DNA from 2 places in the Paenibacillus sp. 05T425 genome. Region 1 is predicted to be linked to the other one. Evidence: predicted binding sites of a transcription regulator. Region 1 holds the regulator's gene; the other holds the start of a gene.
What was found. The regulator CtsR, encoded in region 1, represses protease genes until heat stress. The targets are predictions, from matches to a motif close to ATGGTCAATAAAGGTCAAACA.
Positions count from the first base shown of each region.

Region 2: a site for CtsR is predicted at 1,571-1,591, ahead of clpP (ATP-dependent Clp endopeptidase proteolytic subunit ClpP). Genes of this name have one in related genera too.

Region 1 covers NZ_JBFTLA010000018.1:58,338-67,931, reverse strand. Annotated here, with positions in the region: gene AC1DF0_RS28695 (sensor histidine kinase) at 1-1,290, shown strand, start outside; gene AC1DF0_RS28690 (CtsR family transcriptional regulator) at 1,559-2,020, shown strand; gene AC1DF0_RS28685 (UvrB/UvrC motif-containing protein) at 2,046-2,564, shown strand; gene AC1DF0_RS28680 (protein arginine kinase) at 2,611-3,696, shown strand; gene clpC (ATP-dependent protease ATP-binding subunit ClpC) at 3,693-6,152, shown strand; gene AC1DF0_RS28670 (DUF4179 domain-containing protein) at 6,350-7,711, opposite strand; gene AC1DF0_RS28665 (sigma-70 family RNA polymerase sigma factor) at 7,704-8,225, opposite strand; gene AC1DF0_RS28660 (antibiotic biosynthesis monooxygenase) at 8,492-8,845, shown strand; gene radA (DNA repair protein RadA) at 9,377-9,594, shown strand, end outside.
Region 2 covers NZ_JBFTLA010000016.1:84,162-93,755, reverse strand. Annotated here, with positions in the region: gene AC1DF0_RS27585 (HPr family phosphocarrier protein) at 94-363, shown strand; gene clpP (ATP-dependent Clp endopeptidase proteolytic subunit ClpP) at 911-1,495, opposite strand; tRNA gene AC1DF0_RS27575 (tRNA-Arg) at 2,034-2,108, opposite strand; gene AC1DF0_RS27570 (sugar-binding transcriptional regulator) at 2,343-3,380, shown strand; gene gap (type I glyceraldehyde-3-phosphate dehydrogenase) at 3,482-4,486, shown strand; gene AC1DF0_RS27560 (phosphoglycerate kinase) at 4,693-5,877, shown strand; gene tpiA (triose-phosphate isomerase) at 5,904-6,659, shown strand; gene gpmI (2,3-bisphosphoglycerate-independent phosphoglycerate mutase) at 6,661-8,199, shown strand; gene eno (phosphopyruvate hydratase) at 8,247-9,539, shown strand.

The sequences.
Region 1 (9,594 bases):
TATCATTGGTCTCTCAAGCCCTATCAGGATGAGAAGCTGTTCGGCACGGTCAGTCAATTGAAGGCTCTTATCGAGCAGCATCCAGAGGCTATGGGCGATGCGCTAAGCATGTCTGCCGCGTTAGGATACCAGCTCTATGTCTATGATGAAGCGGGAAACGATCTGTTTTACGGGAGACATTTCTCGAGAAAGGATCTTCCGAATGACGTCAAGATGCGCGTACTGGACGGAGCGGAGTTCCACGGTATCGCTAACTTTCCGAACAAGGCGTTCGCTTCGGGTTACTTTGACAATCGACTCAGCAATACGGTGGGCGTACACGTATCGGCGGGAGCTGAGAGATACGCTCTTTTCCTGCGCCACGACAGCAACGTACAATTTGACGAGCTTCGCACGTTCTTTCTCTTTATGTTCGTGCTGACAGTCGTGTTCAGCGTGCCCTACTTCATGGTTAGCACACGTTACCTGGTGCAGCCGATCGTACAGCTCAAGGAAGCGACGAAACGGCTCGCGCAAGGGCAATATAAGCTCCGCTTGCCAACCAAGCGGAAGGACGAGATCGGGGAATTGGCGAACCATTTTCAAATCATGAGTCTGGAGCTGGAACGCGCCGACCTTCGCACGAAGGAGTTTGTCGCGAACGTCTCGCATGAAATCCATTCGCCGCTCGCTTCCATTCAAGGTTATGCCGATTCATTGCTCAGCGAAGAGATGGAGCCTGCCAGCGTTCGGGGGCATGCCGCTATTATCGGACAAGAGACGCGGCATCTTGCAACATTAAGCAGGCAGCTCCTGCTGCTCTCAACGCTGGACCATTCCGAGCAGACAACGGAGAAGGGAAGGTTCCCGCTAAAGCCTCAGCTGCGGCAGACGCTTCAATTGCTGGAGTGGCAGTTGGCGGAGAAGGAAATCGCGGTGCGGCTGCTGGTGTCCTCTGGCCTGTACGTATACGGAGACGAAGTGCTGCTTATGCAAGTATGGTCGAACCTGCTCTCCAATGCGGTCAAATATATTCCGGCGGGTCGCTCCATTCAAATTCAGGCTTTTGTCGAGGATGGCGGTTGCGTCATCCATATAGCCGATACGGGCGACGGCATACCGGAGGAGCAATTGCCGTATATTTATGACCGTTTCTACCGGGGAGACAAAGCGAGGGAGCGGAAGTCGGGCAGTACTGGACTAGGCCTATCCATTGTGCAGCGCATTGTGATTCTGCATGGCGGAACGATCGCTGTGGAGAGCAGCGCGGGGGAAGGAACGGCATTTACGGTGAGATTGCCAGTTGAATAAGCTTTGATTGTGGGTCGGGTCGCCCTGAATAGGTATAAATAATGCCGGAGCGCACCAAGCTAGATACTAGCGGTGCGCTTCGGTTTTTCGTTGAAATATAGGACCGAATCTAAGGTGAAATCGAATCGTCAGAAAATTTAAACTTTGTGACTTGACCCGAGGAATATTTTGAGTATAATGAAGTTAAAGTCAAAGAAAGTCAAAGTCAATAAGCCGTTACGGCGGCTCTGACAAGCTCCTTTGGCCATGCGTTAGGGAGGTTGGTATTTTGAGAAATATTTCCGATCTCATCGAACAGTATTTGAAGCATATGCTGGACGATAGCGCCGGCGGCGCTGTCGAGATTCAACGAAATGACCTCGCTGACAAGTTTTCTTGCGTACCGTCGCAGATCAACTATGTGATTAGTACCCGGTTCACGCTGGAGAAAGGATACATGGTTGAAAGCAAGCGCGGAGGCGGAGGCTATATCCGAATCCAACGGGTTGATCTTCCGGCACTTAATTCGATTCAGCTCCATTTCGAACAAACGATTGGCGACTGTGTCGATCAGAGTGCGGCAGAAGGCATTATTTATCAGCTTGAGGAAGCAAGACTGGTGACGAGGCGCGAAGCTAATATACTCCGGGCAGCGGTGCAAAGGGAAACCATCGCACTCAAACTGCCGCAGAGGGATGAAATCCGGGCAAGGCTGCTGAAGTCGATGCTCATTTCATTATTAGTCAAGTAGCGCGTACCGGGAGGAGGGATCAGGCTTGATTTGCCAGGAATGCGGTAAGAGGCCGGCTACACTTCATTTTACAAAAATCATCAATGGCGAGAAGACGGAGTTTCACATTTGTGAAAGCTGTGCGAGAGAGAAGGGCGAAGGCATACCGGGCTCACCGAATAGCTTCTCGATTCATAGCCTGCTGTCAGGCCTTCTTGACTTCGAATCGACTGGCGGTCACAACTTCGCAAATCAGCAGCATGCGATTCGATGTGAGGAATGCGGTCTTACGTATACGCAGTTCAGTAAGATCGGAAGATTCGGCTGCAGCGCCTGCTACCAGCAGTTCGCCGATAAGCTTGATCCATTGCTGAAGCGGGTTCATGGCAGTACGGTTCATATGGGGAAAATTCCGAAGCGTTCAGGTGGTCAAATTCAGTGCAAGCGGGAGATCGAACAGCTTCGGCGCGATCTGCAAGCGCAGATTGAGCAAGAGGAGTTCGAAAGCGCAGCGAAGCTGCGTGACCGGATCCGCGAGCTGGAACGCAAGATAGCGGATCTATAGACGCTGTACGTACGCTGTAAGCTGGCATGGAAGGAGGAAAGCTCTCTTGACGAAGCATCGATTCACACAAGATGCATTAAGCGATTGGATGAAGAGCGGAGGACCCGAAACCGAGGTCGTCATCAGCAGCAGAGTCCGAGTCGCTCGCAACTTGCGACATCATCCGTTCCCGATGCTGGCCACGAACCAGCAATCGAAGGAAGTGATGGAGCAGCTCACCGAGGTAGGCGAATCCGGCAAGTTAAGCGATATCGGGCAATTCGAGACGGTATTGTTATCCGATCTTAGCGAGCTCGATAAGCGGGTACTTGTGGAGAAGCATCTCATTAGCCCGAATTTGGCCAATGAGTCGCGAGGCGGGGCTGTTTTGCTCAATCATGATGAATCAGTCAGCATAATGATTAACGAAGAAGATCATTTGCGCATTCAATGTTTATATCCAGGTTTCCAAATTCAGGAGGCATGGGCATTGGCCAGCGGAATTGACGATATTTTTGAAGCGGAGGCGGATTACGCCTTCGATGAGAAACGCGGTTACTTAACGTCTTGTCCGACGAATGTCGGAACGGGCATACGGGCGTCGGTCATGATGCATTTGCCGGCGCTGGTGCTGACTCAGCAGATTAACCGTATTTTATCAGCGGTAACGCAGGTCGGCTTGGCCGTTAGAGGATTGTACGGCGAGGGCAGTGAAGCGCTCGGTAATTTGTTTCAAATCTCGAACCAAATTACGCTCGGACAATCAGAGAGCGAGATTATTGATAACTTGCATGGCGTAGCCAAGCAGATCATCGAGCATGAGAAGGCGGCGCGCAGGCGGCTTCTCGAGGAATCAAAACTTCGCATCCAGGATCGAGTAAGCCGTTCTTACGGCATCTTGTCCCACGCTGCGATTATMGATTCCAAGGAAGCGGCGCAGCGGCTGTCGGATGTGAGGCTTGGCGCGGATCTCGGATTATTGCCGAGCGTTACGCCGCAAGTATTGAATGAATTATTGGTTATGACTCAGCCTGGATTCCTTCAACAGACTTTCAATGAGAAGATGAATCCGGAGCAGAGGGACTATAGGAGAGCAGAACTCATACGCAAGCAATTGCGTGGGGAAACCGAGCATGGGGGTGCGTGGATATGATGTTTGGACGGTTTACGGAACGAGCGCAGAAGGTGCTCGCATTGGCGCAAGAGGAAGCAGTGCGGCTTGGACATAACAATATCGGCACGGAGCATATTTTACTCGGTCTTATCCGCGAAGGGGAAGGCATTGCGGCTAAGGCGCTGATCGGGCTGGGACTTGGACTTGAGAAAATTCAAGACGAAGTAGAAGCATTGATCGGACGCGGCCAAGAGCAGCCTAATAATATTGCTTATACGCCGCGTGCTAAGAAAGTGATCGAATTGTCGATGGACGAAGCGAGAAAGCTTGGCCACACGTACGTGGGTACGGAGCATATCCTGCTCGGTCTCATTCGTGAAGGGGAAGGCGTAGCGGCTCGCGTGCTTAATAATCTGGGCATTAGCCTGAACAAAGCGCGTCAACAAGTGCTGCAGTTGCTTGGCAGCAGCGAAGCGGTATCGAGCAACCACGGCTCGCCTGCTAACGTAAGCACGCCGACGCTTGACGGTCTTGCTAGAGACCTTACGGCCTATGCGAAGGAAGGCAACCTTGATCCGGTTATCGGACGAAGCAAAGAAATCGAGCGCGTCATTCAAGTGTTAAGCCGCCGTACGAAAAATAATCCGGTCCTCATCGGTGAGCCGGGTGTTGGTAAGACGGCGATTGCCGAAGGGCTTGCTCAGAAGATCATCGCGAATGAAATTCCGGAAACGCTGCGCGACAAGCGCGTTATGACGCTTGATATGGGCTCCGTTGTTGCTGGAACGAAATATCGCGGCGAGTTCGAGGATCGCTTGAAAAAGATCATGGACGAAATTCGCCAAGCCGGAAATATCATCCTGTTCATCGATGAGCTGCACACGCTGATCGGCGCAGGCGGCGCGGAAGGCGCGATTGACGCCTCCAACATCCTGAAGCCGGCGCTTGCGCGCGGCGAGCTGCAGTGCATCGGGGCTACGACGCTGGATGAGTATCGCAAGTACATCGAGAAGGATGCAGCGCTAGAACGCCGCTTCCAACCGATTACAGTCGATCAACCGTCGCCGGAAGAGGCGATTCAAATTCTTCACGGACTGCGTGATCGTTACGAAGCGCATCACCGCGTGAAAATTACGGACGATGCGATCGTTCAGGCGGTTAAGTTGTCGGACCGCTATATTACGGACCGGTTCCTGCCGGACAAAGCCATTGACCTTATTGACGAAGCAAGCTCCAAAGTAAGGCTGAACTCTTATACGGTACCGCCGAATTTGAAGCAGCTTGAGAACCGTCTTGAAGATATCCGCAAGGAGAAGGATGCAGCCGTTCAAAGCCAAGAGTTCGAGAAAGCGGCAGCGCTTCGCGATACGGAACAGAAGATTCGCGAAGAGCTCGACGTAACGAAGAACCAATGGAAAGAAAAACAAGGCCGCACCGATTCCGAGGTAACGCCGGAAGATATCGCTCAGATCGTAGCAAGCTGGACCGGCATTCCGGTCAACAAGCTGGCTGAAGAAGAGACCGAGCGTCTGCTGAAAATGGAATCGATCCTTCATGACCGTGTTATCGGTCAAGAGGAAGCCGTTAAGTCGGTATCCCGCGCGATCCGTCGTGCTCGCGCAGGTCTGAAGGATCCGAAACGTCCGATCGGCTCGTTCATCTTCCTAGGACCTACTGGGGTAGGTAAGACGGAGCTGGCGCGCGCGCTTGCAGAAGCGATGTTCGGCGACGAGAATGCGGTTATCCGCATCGATATGTCGGAATACATGGAGAAGCATTCGACTTCAAGACTCGTCGGAGCGCCTCCAGGATATGTCGGCTACGAAGAGGGCGGTCAGCTCACAGAGAAGGTTCGCCGCAAGCCGTATTCGGTTGTCTTGCTTGACGAGATCGAGAAAGCACATCCGGAAGTATTCAACATCCTGCTTCAAGTGCTTGAGGATGGTCGTCTGACCGACTCCAAGGGCCGCGTCGTTGACTTCCGCAATACGCTCATTATTATGACGTCCAATGTCGGCGCTGACCAAATCAAACGCAATTCCTCGCTTGGCTTCACGGCCGTGCAGGATGCGGGCAGAGACTTCTCGCTGATGAAAGACAAAGTAATGGCTGAGCTTAAGAAAAGCTTCCGTCCGGAGTTCTTGAACCGGATCGACGAGAGCATCGTGTTCCACTCGCTGGGCGAGGAGCATATCGCTCAGATCGTAACGCTCATGTCCGACGAGCTTCGCAAGCGTCTGCGCGAGCAAGAGGTCGACTTCGTCTTGACCGACGCCGCGAAAGCATTCCTTGCGAAGGAAGGCTATGATCCGCAATACGGTGCGCGTCCGCTGCGCCGTGCGATTCAGAAGCATATCGAGGACCGTCTCTCCGAGGATCTGCTCATGGGCAATATTCAAAAGGGCGATTCGTTCACGATCGACGAGAAGGACGGCGCGCTGACTGTAACGAAAGCAGCCGCAGCTCCTGCTCCCGAAGAGCCGGCTACGAAATAAAGCGCGAAGAGGTTGAGGGCCTAGGCCCTCAACCTCTTTTTATTTTGTAATTCATGCGGGATTTCGGCATCCTATCTCCAGCTTCATCCTCTTTTTTATATCCACATTCCTAGCAAACCTTCATCCACATGTGGATATCTCGCAGTGAGAAAACCGAATCGAACTTATACACAATCGGGAATGCTGTGGATGAAGCGTTATTTTAACGGAATCTTAATAGCTAGATCTTCACGAATGTCGGGGAGGGGCAGTTTCCAACCAGCGAGATAAAGTGATTTGCCGTTCATATCGTCCAGCGACAGCGGCGCATACTCTTGCGTAAACGAATAGGTGCTGCGGTCTGCGAGCCTTGTCCCTCCAAGCTGGGTTATCGGTTGATTGTTCGCGTCTTCCAGCCAGAAGCTGTTTGCTTGAGAGAACGGATCTGATCCTTCTACCGTGTAGTGCAAGATCGTTTTGTCAGGCAAAAACTCGGCATCCGTAACGGAAATCGAGCCGATCTCCCCTTGCGAGAGGGTAATAGGCAGTTGTTGCCGCGGATCGAATGCGATTTCACTGCGTTCCAACGATTTTCCGGAAGTATCCAGATTATAAGGCTGAATAATGAAATAGTCCGGTATCGCTTCGATGGGGGCAAAGCGGATCCGATACTCCGACTTGTATCGATCTTGTTCATCGGAGTGGAGGTTATCACCTCTGTAGCCGAAAGATTGAAGCTGCTGCCCTTTATCGTCGTAGATGAAGAAGCCTAGTTCCTCTACGGTACGTTTCTCATCCAACTCCACGTTAATTGCCGTAACGGCAGGCGTCATTGTCACTTTTTTGACCGATAACGTGGTCTCTCCCGATGTCGCACTCGGAGGCGATTCTTCAAATGAGCGTACCGATATGCCCTCAGTAAGCTTGCTGACAGGGAGACGGAATTTCCAAGAGCCCTTCGTCGTCTGCCAACCTGTTTCGTTCGAATAATGCTGGATGCTATTCAGCTTCAACGTAAGCTCGAATTGATCGGGAAGAGTGCCGTCCGCTTCATAATCCATGTATCCTGTGTATTGATTATCTCCTATTTGTGAAGAGCCGCCGCTGCCGAGCAGCGTTTCTATCGGTTCGCCGTTAATGAGCATATCCGCATCGAGAGACGATACAAAATGGTCTGCCTCAACCGTGTACCCGATCGCTAACCGAATGCCGTCGTATAACACCTCGGTAACCGTCATACGAATCCCTTGATCTTCTGCTGCTTGATTCAGCTTTGTCGCTAAACCTTTCTGTCCGGATAGCTGTAACCCGGCATCGCCGATCATCTCAAAAACCGACCCTATGAGCGGCGTATTCGTTAATGCTTTGGCGATAGTCGGAGAGACGAAGGAAGAACCGACAAGCAGCGCTAAGGAGGCAGCGGCTGCCGTAACGCCAATGGCTGTTTTTCGGGGAACGCGCTTCCGTTTTTTCAACGATAATAAAGTTTGATCCACACGCGAGCTAACAACTTCCGGAACTGCTTGAGTAGACTCTTTCAATAATCGATTTAATTCAAAATCAAGCTCATGATCATTCATTGGTCATGCTCCTCTCTTGTCTTAAGTAACGAGAAAGCTTCTCCCGAGCGCGAAATAAACGGGATTTGATGGTGCCTTCTGGCAAATCGAGCAATGATGCTATTTCTTTAAGCGGCAGATCCTCCAAATAAAATAGAGTAACGACAATTCGGAGCTCTTCCTCCAGTGCTTGTACGGCTTCGTTAAGCCCGTTATGTTGAGGGTCGTGACTGTAAGAGCCGCGGTCGGACATGTCGGCAATCGGTATGACTTGACTGCGATGCTTCAGCATTCGATTGCATTCATTAATCAAGATACGCAGCAGCCAGGTTTTAAAATATTGGGGCTCGCGCAGAGTGTTAATGGACTGAAAAGCTTTCAAAATCGTTTCTTGCAACGCATCCGCTATTTCCGAATCGCTCTTCAGATACGATTTGGCCAGACGGTACATCGACGGCTCGCACGCTTTAATAATGCGGACAAAGGCGTCGTGATGGCCTCGCGCAGCGCGAAGGATATCATCCTGCAGAATCATAGTTGGCTTACTCCTTTCGTTTAAATTCTATTGATTAGATAAATGGAGGCGCCAAAAGGTTCACGCATGGAAAAATTGGAATCGGATATGGTTAAGTTACCCTAATCCGCAGTTCATTCGTAAGTTGAAGCAGTCGGAGAATGAATTTCGCAATTTGTTGACAATGAGAATCATTATCGTATAATAGATGGATAAGGTTACTTGCAGATAACGAAGCGGATTTACGCTGCCATATAATGAAACAACAAACTAGAGGAGGCACGGACATGATCGTCGTTACGAATACGATAAAGGTGAAAAAAGGGCACGGAGAATCGGTTGCGCAGCGGTTTCATCAATCGATAGGCATCGATCTGTCACCGGGCTTCGTCCGGATGGAAGTGCTGATGGCCGAGCATATCGAGGGGCATGACGAATTGAAGGTAAGCACGACCTGGGAGCAGAAGGAGCACTTCGACGCTTGGGTGAACAGCGATTCCTTCCGCCTCGCCCACGCCCACAAGCGCAAGCCTGAACAAGCAGCAGGAGCTGCCGCCGACGGATCTCCGAGAATATTTGAAAATATAATGCTCGGTTCGCAACTATCGACGCATAGAGTCCTCTTGTCGCGCCATTCTTAAATGCTTCGTCTCGTGTGTCCCAAAGCTCTTATCCACCATTGGATAAGAGCTTTTTTGTTGTTTTTTCTTCGATTTTCACAACGTTATCCACAAAATACTGTGCACAAGCTGTTCATAATAATGTGGATAAGTCCGATATATAGGATATATACTCCAGTTATCATTCCGCCTCATCCTCATTGAAAAAAGTAATCGATGCGGCCTACGGGGTGCCCGTCTAAGTTGAATGTGGATAATTCGCATATTTCATGAACCTTGCTTCATTATTCAGAGCCTATCATGTGCATATGTGGATGTTGCCATCGCTTTAGAATTATTCACATGTGGATTATTCGGCAGGTTCTCATCTAATCAGGTGTGGATTGTTGCCAAGTTGAAAATAATAACACTAAAGCTGCGCGAGCGGAATAACTTTTCGCATCCTGTGCACAATTTTTTTCGTATAGTATGTGGGTTTATAGTGGCGGGATAAAATGGTAAACTTTATATGTTGGCGCATAAGCGCTTAACTAACAGCTTAAGGAGTACAGAATGGCTAAAATAAAAACAAAGTTCGTCTGTACCGAATGCGGTACAGAATCCGCCAAATGGCTCGGCAAATGCCCAGGCTGTCACGCATGGAATTCCATGGTGGAGGAGAAAGAAACGGTTGTTAAGACGCAAGGTGTCGGATTGTCGTCGCTTCATACGAAAGAAAAGCCGCAATCGATCATACATATAGAAAATGGGCAGGAGCCTCGTATTGAAAC
Region 2 (9,594 bases), on a different contig from region 1:
TTTCTGCGCTAGACGTCACCGGGTCCGCACAGCTGTTGCTGGCCGGGTCGTTTGACGCTTATGAATGAGTATAATATAGGGGGTATGGTTTCCATGACAAGGCTTCCGGTTGTCGTTCGTCTGAAGACGGGGCTTCATGCAAGACCTGCAGCGTTATTCGTACAAGAAGCGAACAAATTTTCCTCCGAGGTATTTGTAGAGAAAGACGACAAAAAAGTTAATGCGAAATCGATCATGGGCATTATGAGTCTAGCGATCAGCTCCGGCACTGAAGTATCCATAAGTGCGGAAGGTTCGGACGCGGAACAGGCTGTAAACGCTTTAGTCGCTCTTGTTAGCAAAGAGGAACTTGAGAATCAATAATTCATTGGTTACCGATGAAAAAAGCCTCACTCGATCAGTGGATCGGTGTAGGCTTTTTTGCGTTTCTGCGAGTTATTGACAAGTTATTAGACCAATTGTGGATAACTGTGTATAGAATGTGAATAAAGTTGTGGATAAACAATTTAATAGCCACAATTTGTGGATAGCGAATAAGAGAACAGGTTGGAGTAACAGTGAATGAGGCGGCGGATGGATGGTTCGCTGGTTGCATGCATGGCAGATGGCAGGTGCAGGTGGGTAAAAGTATTAATAAGGTGACAGGTAGGATTAGCTATAATGGATAATTGCAATAACTTTTGCCGGTTTGAAGATGGATTTGAATCTATGTTGGATATCTGCATTAACTTTCCTCAGGGTAAGCGCCTGCAGGCCGTTCTAGAGTGAAGTTACTGCGAAAATCCACTATAGCGCTTCAGTAGGCTTCAAAGAGACTTGCTATAATGCAGAAATCCATTATAGTGACTATACAGCAACCAGAAAAAAGGCGATACGAGGGCATGAAACCCTTGTACCGCCTTTTTACTACTTATCCAATTTTCTCGATTACTTTGTCAACAAGGCCGTATTCTTTCGCTTCCGCTGCGCTCATGAAGTAGTCGCGATCCGTATCTTGCTCGATGCGGCTAAGCGGTTGACCGCTGCGCTCTGCAAGAATGCCATTGAGATGGTCGCGCATCTTAATGATGCGGCGCGCGCGAATCTCGATGTCGCTCGCTTGTCCTTCTGCGCCGCCTAGCGGCTGGTGAATCATAACTTCGCTGTTCGGAAGCGCGTAACGCTTGCCTTTCGCGCCTGCCGTCAGCAGGAACGCGCCCATTGAAGCGGCCATACCGACACAGATGGTCGATACGTCTGGCTTAATGTATTGCATCGTATCATAGATCGCCATACCGGCTGTAATGGAGCCGCCTGGGCTGTTAATGTAAAGAGAAATGTCCTTCTCGGGATCATCCGCCGCAAGGAACAGCATTTGCGCAATGATGGAATTAGCCACCACGTCGTTTACACCCGATCCAAGAAAAATAATGCGATCCTTCAACAAGCGAGAGTAAATATCATACGCACGCTCTCCGCGATTGCTTTGCTCAATAACCATAGGAACGAAATTCATATCCAACGTAAGCCCCCTCCTTCAAACTGAACGAAATGGTTAAATCGTATTTTCATAATAACGGATGGAAACTCAAAAGTCAAAGATAGTCAGACAAATTATCTGACAAATGATTGGACAAGCAATAAGTGGCCGCTGTATCGGGCTTTGTCGAAGTGGGACATCGGATGAATGGAGACTAAGCGGGGATAAGTGCGGGGAAAATTAGAGCAGGTGTAAAAGTAGATTGAAGCTTGGGAGAGAGGCCCTCCGTAAATAGTTCGATTTCGTCAAACTAAATAGATGCAGTTTAAAAATATCATGCGCTAATGGCATTCCGTCGAACTAAATGGCCGATGAACGCCAAGTGAAGCCTAAAGAGCCATTTTAGTTTCCCTAAATACCGTTATTGAGCGACTTTAGGAGGAGTAAGTGAATTTAGTATCCCGAAATGCCGTTGCAACGTCACTGCAGGAGGATTAAAAAAGGCCATTCCGAAACAACATTCGGGATGGCCTTAATAGGTATGCGTTATGTAGTTGCATTAGAAAAAAGTAAGTGGCGCGCCCGCTAGGAATCGAACCTAGATCTCAGGCTCCGGAGGCCTACGTCATATCCATTGGACCACGGGCGCAAAAAACAGTAGCAAGGGTGATTATATGATAATAGCGATTAGAAAGCAAGCGGCTTCCGTAAATTAAATTTGTGAAAATCGTGACAGTAATCGCTTTCATTCGATTTCATGCTCTTGCGGCGAGCAACAATTTCCGATAATATAGGAGGTGGGACTACAAATGTTATAGAGGGACGTTTCGCGTCCCGGTCAATGGAGCTATAGTCTCATATAACGGGTGGAGTGAAGGATAAGATGCGTCAGATCATTGAACTGCAGCAGCAGCTTGTGCCTGATCTTCTAGATGTAATGAGAAAGAGGTATTCGATTCTGCACCAGGTCATGCTGACAGAGCTTATCGGACGCCGCACGCTTGCCACGGCGTTATCGCTTACGGAGCGCGTGCTGCGAACGGAGATTGAGTTTCTGAAGGCGCAAGGCTTGCTCGATGTTCATTCGAGCGGCATTCGAATTACGGATGCAGGCAGAGAGCTTCTGGAGCGGCTGGAACCGGTCTATAAGACGATGTTCGGTCTATCGGAGCTTGAAGATCGAATCCGCACTCGCTTTGGCTTATCGCAAGTTGTTGTTGTAGCCGGGGATTCCGAGAGCTCGGCACAGACGAAGCGGGAGCTTGGCCGTGCAAGCGCACAAGTGCTTCGCAAGGTAATGCAGCCCAATGATGTCGTCGCTGTAACAGGCGGAACAACGATTGCCCAAGTTGCGAATCATTTATCAACCTCTACCGCGCTCAAGACCAATTGGTTCGTGCCTGCAAGGGGCGGACTTGGCGAGAGCCTCGACTATCAGGCGAATACGATTGCTTCGACGATGGCGAAGCGCACAGGCGCGCAATACCGCTTGCTTCATGTTCCGGATCATTTGGGCGAGGAAGCATTCTCATCGATCATGCAGGAGCCTAACATTCGCGAGATTGTCGATGTCATTCGAAGCGCTAGAATCGTCGTCCACGGGATCGGGGATGCGATGGTAATGGCTAGACGAAGACGGCTGGAGCAGGACGTCGTGAATGCGATGGCTGCAGAAGGCGCGCTGGCGGAGTCGTTCGGGTTTTATTTTGACCGAAATGGCGCTGTGGTGCACAAAATGCAGACGGTAGGATTACGGCTCGAGGATATTGTAAAGACTGAAGTTGTTATAGGTGTCGCAGGAGGCAAGAGTAAAGGCGAGGCGATCGCAGCCGTCATGCGGTTCGGTCATAACGATGTGCTGGTGACGGACGAAGTAGCCGCGCTAGAGATCGTAGCTATAATCGAGCAAGAAGGACATTAAAGATGTGGTCATGACGTTATTGCCGAACAGGGCAACCTGCTGCAGGCGAAACGTCTTGAAATAAATTGCCTTATCCCAAAAATGCTTAGGAGGAATTAACAATGGTTAAAGTAGGTATTAATGGTTTTGGACGTATCGGCCGTAACGTATTCCGCGCAGCACTGAACAACCCTGATGTACAAATCGTAGCGGTAAACGATCTTACAGACACGAACACGCTGGCTCACCTTCTTAAATATGACACGACTCACGGCACTCTTGACGCAACAGTAGAAGCTAAAGAAGGCGCTTTGATCGTAAACGGCGTTGAAATCAAAGTATTCGCTGAGCGTAACCCGGCTGACCTTCCTTGGGCTTCCGTAGGCGCTGAAATCGTAGTTGAATCGACTGGTATCTTCACAGCTAAAGAAAAAGCTGAGCTTCACCTTCAAGGCGGCGCTAAAAAAGTTATCATCTCCGCTCCAGCTACTAACGAAGACATCACAGTTGTTATGGGCGTTAACGAAGATAAATACGATGCTTCCGCGCACACTATTATCTCCAACGCTTCTTGCACAACGAACTGTCTTGCTCCATTCGCAAAAGTATTGAACGACAAATTCGGTATCGTTAAAGGTATGATGACTACAATTCACTCGTACACAAACGATCAATCCGTGCTTGACGTTCCACACAAAGACCTGCGCCGTGCTCGCGCTGCTGCAGAAAACATCATTCCTTCGTCGACTGGCGCTGCAAAAGCTGTTTCCCTTGTATTGCCTGAGCTCAAAGGCAAATTGAACGGTATGGCTATGCGCGTACCTACACCTAACGTTTCGGTAACTGACCTTGTTGCTGAACTGAAAGTTAACGTTACGGTTGAAGAAGTTAACGCAGCACTTAAAGATGCTTCCGAAGGCGCTTTGAAAGGCATTTTGAACTACAACGAATTGCCGCTTGTATCGAGCGACTACAATAGCGACCCTGCTTCCTCCACAATCGACGGTCTGTCGACAATGGTTGTTGAAGGCAACATGGTTAAAGTTATTTCCTGGTACGACAACGAGTGGGGTTACTCGAACCGCGTAGTTGATCTTGCTGCTTATATCGCAAGCAAAGGTCTGTAAGGAAAGAAGGCGAACGGGCCGAGGCTCCCTGCACTGCTGGGCGCTTCGGCTCTTAAGTTCGCGCCCTTTTGGGGACTTGGACCTTAAGGGCGTTTCTTCTTGACGAAGGAACGCTCTTTTCTTTTTTTCATACTTAACTCAAGCCGATGCTTCCGATGCTATTTTTGCCCATTGCATTCCACAGAAATTTTAGGAGGGTTCTATCGATGAACAAGAAAAGTGTACGCGACGTAGCTGAACTGGCAGGCAAACGAGTATTTGTACGCGTTGATTTCAACGTGCCGCTCGAGAACGGAAAAATTACGGATGACAAACGGATCCGCGAGACGCTTCCAACGATTAACTTCCTGATCGATAAAGGCGCTAAAGTTATTCTTGCGTCCCACCTTGGCCGTCCGAACGGTCAAGTTGTAGAAGAGCTTCGTCATACGGCTTCCGCAGCGCGTCTGGCTGAGCTTCTAGGCAAACCGGTGACAAAAGCTAACGAAGCAATCGGCGAAGCCGTAGAAGCGCAAGTAGCGGCTTTAAACAACGGCGACGTATTGCTCCTTGAGAACGTTCGCTTCTATGAAGGCGAAGAGCAAAACGATCCGGAACTGGCAAAAGCTTTCGCTAAGCTTGCTGACTTGTTCGTTAACGACGCATTCGGCGCAGCTCACCGCGCGCATGCTTCGACAGAAGGCATTGCACACTTGCTGCCGGCTGTATCCGGTCTTCTGATGGAGAGAGAGCTTGAAGTTCTAGGCAAAGCGCTGAACAACCCTGAGCGTCCTTTCACAGCAATCGTAGGCGGTTCGAAAGTAAAAGACAAAATCGCGGTTATCGACAAAATGCTTGAAATTGCCGACAACATCATCATCGGCGGCGGCTTGTCCTATACATTCTTCAAGGCGCAAGGCCATGAAATCGGCAAATCGCTCGTGGACAACAGCAAGCTTGATCTAGCGCTTGAGTTCATCGAAAAAGCGAAAAAACTCGGCAAAAACTTCCTGATCCCTGTTGATATCGTAGTAACAGACGACTTCAGCGCAAACGCGAACACAAAAATCGTTGACGTTGACGGCATTCCTGCTGAATGGGAAGGCATCGACATCGGACCTAAGACTCGCGAGCTGTATGCGGACGTTATCAAAAACTCCAAGCTCGTTGTTTGGAACGGACCGATGGGCGTATTCGAAATCGAGCCTTTCTCCCACGGCACGCAAGCAGTAGCTCGCGCATGTGCGGAAACGTCCGGCTACACGGTTATCGGCGGCGGCGACTCGGCTGCAGCGGCTGAGAAATTCCACCTGGCTGACAAAATGGACTTCATCTCGACGGGCGGCGGCGCTTCCCTTGAGTTCATGGAAGGCAAAGTACTCCCAGGCGTTGTAGCTCTTAACGATAAATAAGAATAAACCCATTAGGAGGGACTAGCATGAGCAGAAAACCGATTATTGCGGGCAACTGGAAAATGTTCAAGACCGTTTCCGAAGCGGTATCCTTTTTCTCCGAAATTAAAGGCAAAGCAGAAGTAGACGGCGTGGAGAGCGTAATCTGTGCACCATTCACGACGCTTCCTGCCCTTGTTGAAGCAGCGAAAGGCACGTCGATCGCAATCGGCGCGCAAAACGTTCACTTCGAAGACAATGGCGCTTTCACAGGCGAGATCAGCGGCGTTATGCTGAAGGATCTTGGCGTGAAATACGTTATTATCGGCCACTCCGAGCGCCGCGCTTACTTCGCGGAATCGGATGAGATCGTGAACAAGAAAGTTCATGCTTCCTTCAAGAACGGCTTGCTGCCGATCGTCTGCGTAGGCGAGAAGCTTGAAGAGCGTGAAGCTGGACAAACGAAAGACGTATGCAAAGTGCAAACCGAAGCGGCATTCCAAGGGCTGTCGGCTGCGCAAGCGGCTGAAGTCGTTATCGCTTACGAGCCAATCTGGGCAATCGGAACAGGCAAATCGTCGACTTCCGAAGATGCGCAAGACGTTATCGGATATATCCGCGGCGTAGTTGCCGGTCTGTATGACCAAGCGACAGCTGATGCGGTTCGCATCCAATACGGCGGCAGCGTGAAGCCGAACAATGTAGCGGAATACATGGGCCAAGCGGACATCGACGGCGCACTTGTCGGCGGCGCAAGCCTTGAGCCTGCTTCTTATATCGCTTTGGTCGAGGGGGCCAAGTAAGATGGCTGCTCCGAAACCTGTAGCACTAATTATTCTTGACGGCTTCGGCCTTCGCGACGACGTAACCGGCAATGCGGTTGCGCAAGCGAATAAGCCGAACTACGATCGTTACTGGTCTACTTATCCGCACACGACGCTGACGGCTTCCGGTGAAGCGGTAGGCTTGCCGGAAGGTCAAATGGGCAACTCCGAGGTTGGTCACTTGAACATCGGCGCCGGACGTATCGTGTACCAGGATTTGACGCGGATCAGCAAGTCGATTCGTGACCGCGAATTTTTCGAGAACGAAACGATTCTCGGCGCTGTGAACCATGTGAAGAAAAACAGCAAGAAGCTTCATCTCTACGGTCTGCTCTCTGATGGCGGCGTTCATAGCCACATTGAGCACTTGTTCGCCCTGCTGGAGCTGGCGAAGAAGGAAGAACTCGAAGACGTATACATCCATGCTTTCCTCGACGGACGCGATGTATCGCCGGACAGCGCGAAGGGTTACCTGGAGCGCCTGCAAGCGAAGATCGAAGAGGTTGGCGTAGGACGCATCGCGACGGTACAAGGCCGTTATTACGCGATGGACCGCGACAAGCGCTGGGAGCGTACGGAGAAGTCTTACCGCGCTATGGTATACGGCGACGGACCTCAATATACCGATCCGATCAAAGCGGTAGTTGAATCGTATGAGAAATCGGTTTATGATGAATTCGTTATGCCAACGGTTATCGTAGGCGAAGACAATAAGCCGGTCGGTTTAGTGGAGTCCGAGGATGCTGTCATATTCTTCAATTTCCGTCCTGACCGCGCGATTCAATTGTCGCAAGTATTTACGAACGAGGACTTCCGCGGCTTTGAGCGCGGCGAGAGCCACCCGGTTAACCTTTACTTCGTCTGCTTGACGCTGTTCAGTGAAACCGTAGGCGGCTACGTTGCGTATTCACCGAAGAACCTCGACAACACGCTTGGCGAAGTGCTCGCGCAGAACAACAAGAAGCAGCTTCGTACGGCTGAAACCGAGAAATATCCGCATGTCACGTTCTTCTTTAGCGGCGGACGCGATGCGGAGCTTCCGGGCGAGACACGCGTGCTGATCAACTCGCCGAAGGTCGCAACTTATGACCTGCAGCCCGAGATGAGCGCCTACGAGCTTGCGGAATCAACTGTTCGCGAGATCGAATCCGGTAAACACGATGCGATTATTCTGAACTTCGCGAATCCCGACATGGTCGGTCACTCCGGCATGCTGGAGCCGACGATCAAAGCGGTTGAAGCGACGGATGAATGTCTGGGCAAAGTCGTAGAAGCTGTGCTGGCGCAAGGCGGCGTATGCATTATTACGGCTGACCACGGCAATGCGGATATGGTATTCGACGAGAATGGCCGTCCGTTTACGGCGCATACGACGAATCCAGTTCCATTGATCGTAACGAAAGCGGGCGCAACGCTTCGTGATGGCGGTATTCTAGCCGACATCGCGCCGACGTTCCTTGATCTGATCGAGCTTAATCAGCCTGCTGAGATGACGGGCTCGACTTTAATCAACAAGTAATGCTTGGTAGCAATCAAATTTAACAAATAAAAAGGAGTGTTTTATCCATGTCTATTATCGTTGACGTATACGCACGCGAAGTTCTTGACTCCCGCGGCAACCCAACTGTTGAAGTAGAAGTATCCCTTGAGTCCGGCGGCAAAGGCCGCGCGATCGTGCCATCCGGCGCATCGACTGGCGCTTACGAAGCTGTTGAGCTTCGCGACGGCGACAAATCCCGTTTCCTCGGCAAAGGCGTTCTGAAAGCCGTTGAGAACGTGAACACAATCATCGCTCCTGAAGTAATCGGTCTTGACGCTCTTGATCAAGTAGCAATCGACCGCAAAATGATCCAACTTGACGGTACGCCTAACAAAGCGAAGCTTGGCGCTAACGCGATCCTTGCTGTATCGATGGCAGTAGCTCGCGCTGCAGCTGACGCTCTTGATGTACCTCTTTACACTTACCTTGGCGGATTCAACGCTAAGACGCTTCCTGTACCGATGATGAATATCATCAACGGCGGCGAGCATGCTGACAACAACATCGACGTTCAAGAATTCATGGTTCTTCCTGTCGGTGCTGAAAGCTTCAAAGAAGCGCTTCGTATCGGCGCTGAAATCTTCCACAACCTGAAAGCTGTATTGCATGACAAAGGCCTTAACACAGCTGTAGGCGACGAAGGCGGCTTCGCTCCTAACCTTGGTTCGAACGAAGAAGCAATCACGACAATCATCTCCGCTATCGAGCGCGCAGGCTACAAGCCAGGCGTTGACGTATTCCTCGGTATGGACGTTGCTTCGACTGAATTCTTCAAAGACGGCAAATACGTGCTTGCCGGCGAAGGCAAATCGTTCTCCCCTGCCGAGTTCGTAGACCTGCTTGCTTCGTGGGTAGACAAGTACCCGATCGTATCGATCGAAGACGGCTGCTCCGAAGACGACTGGGATGGTTGGAAATTGCTTACCGAGAAACTTGGAAGCAAAGTTCAACTCGTTGGCGATGACTTGTTCGTAACGAACACAGAGCGTCTGTCCGACGGTATCGAAAAAGGCGTAGGCAACTCGATCCTCGTTAAAGTTAACCAAATCGGTACGCTTACTGAAACATTCGACGCGATCGAAATGGCTAAACGCGCTGGTTACACGGCAGTTATCTCCCACCGTTCCGGCGAGAGCGAAGACAGCACAATCGCTGACATTGCTGTTGCTACAAACGCTGGCCAAATCAAAACAGGCGCTCCGTCCCGTACGGACCGCGTTGCGAAATACAACCAATTGCTTCGCATTGAGGACCAACTTGGTTCGACTGCTCAATACGGCGGCAAAGCAGCATTCTACAACTTGAAAAACTTCAAATAAGACGCTTGAAGCAAGCTTCTTAAGCGTAAGAGGGAGACGGCCTTGTGCCGTCTTC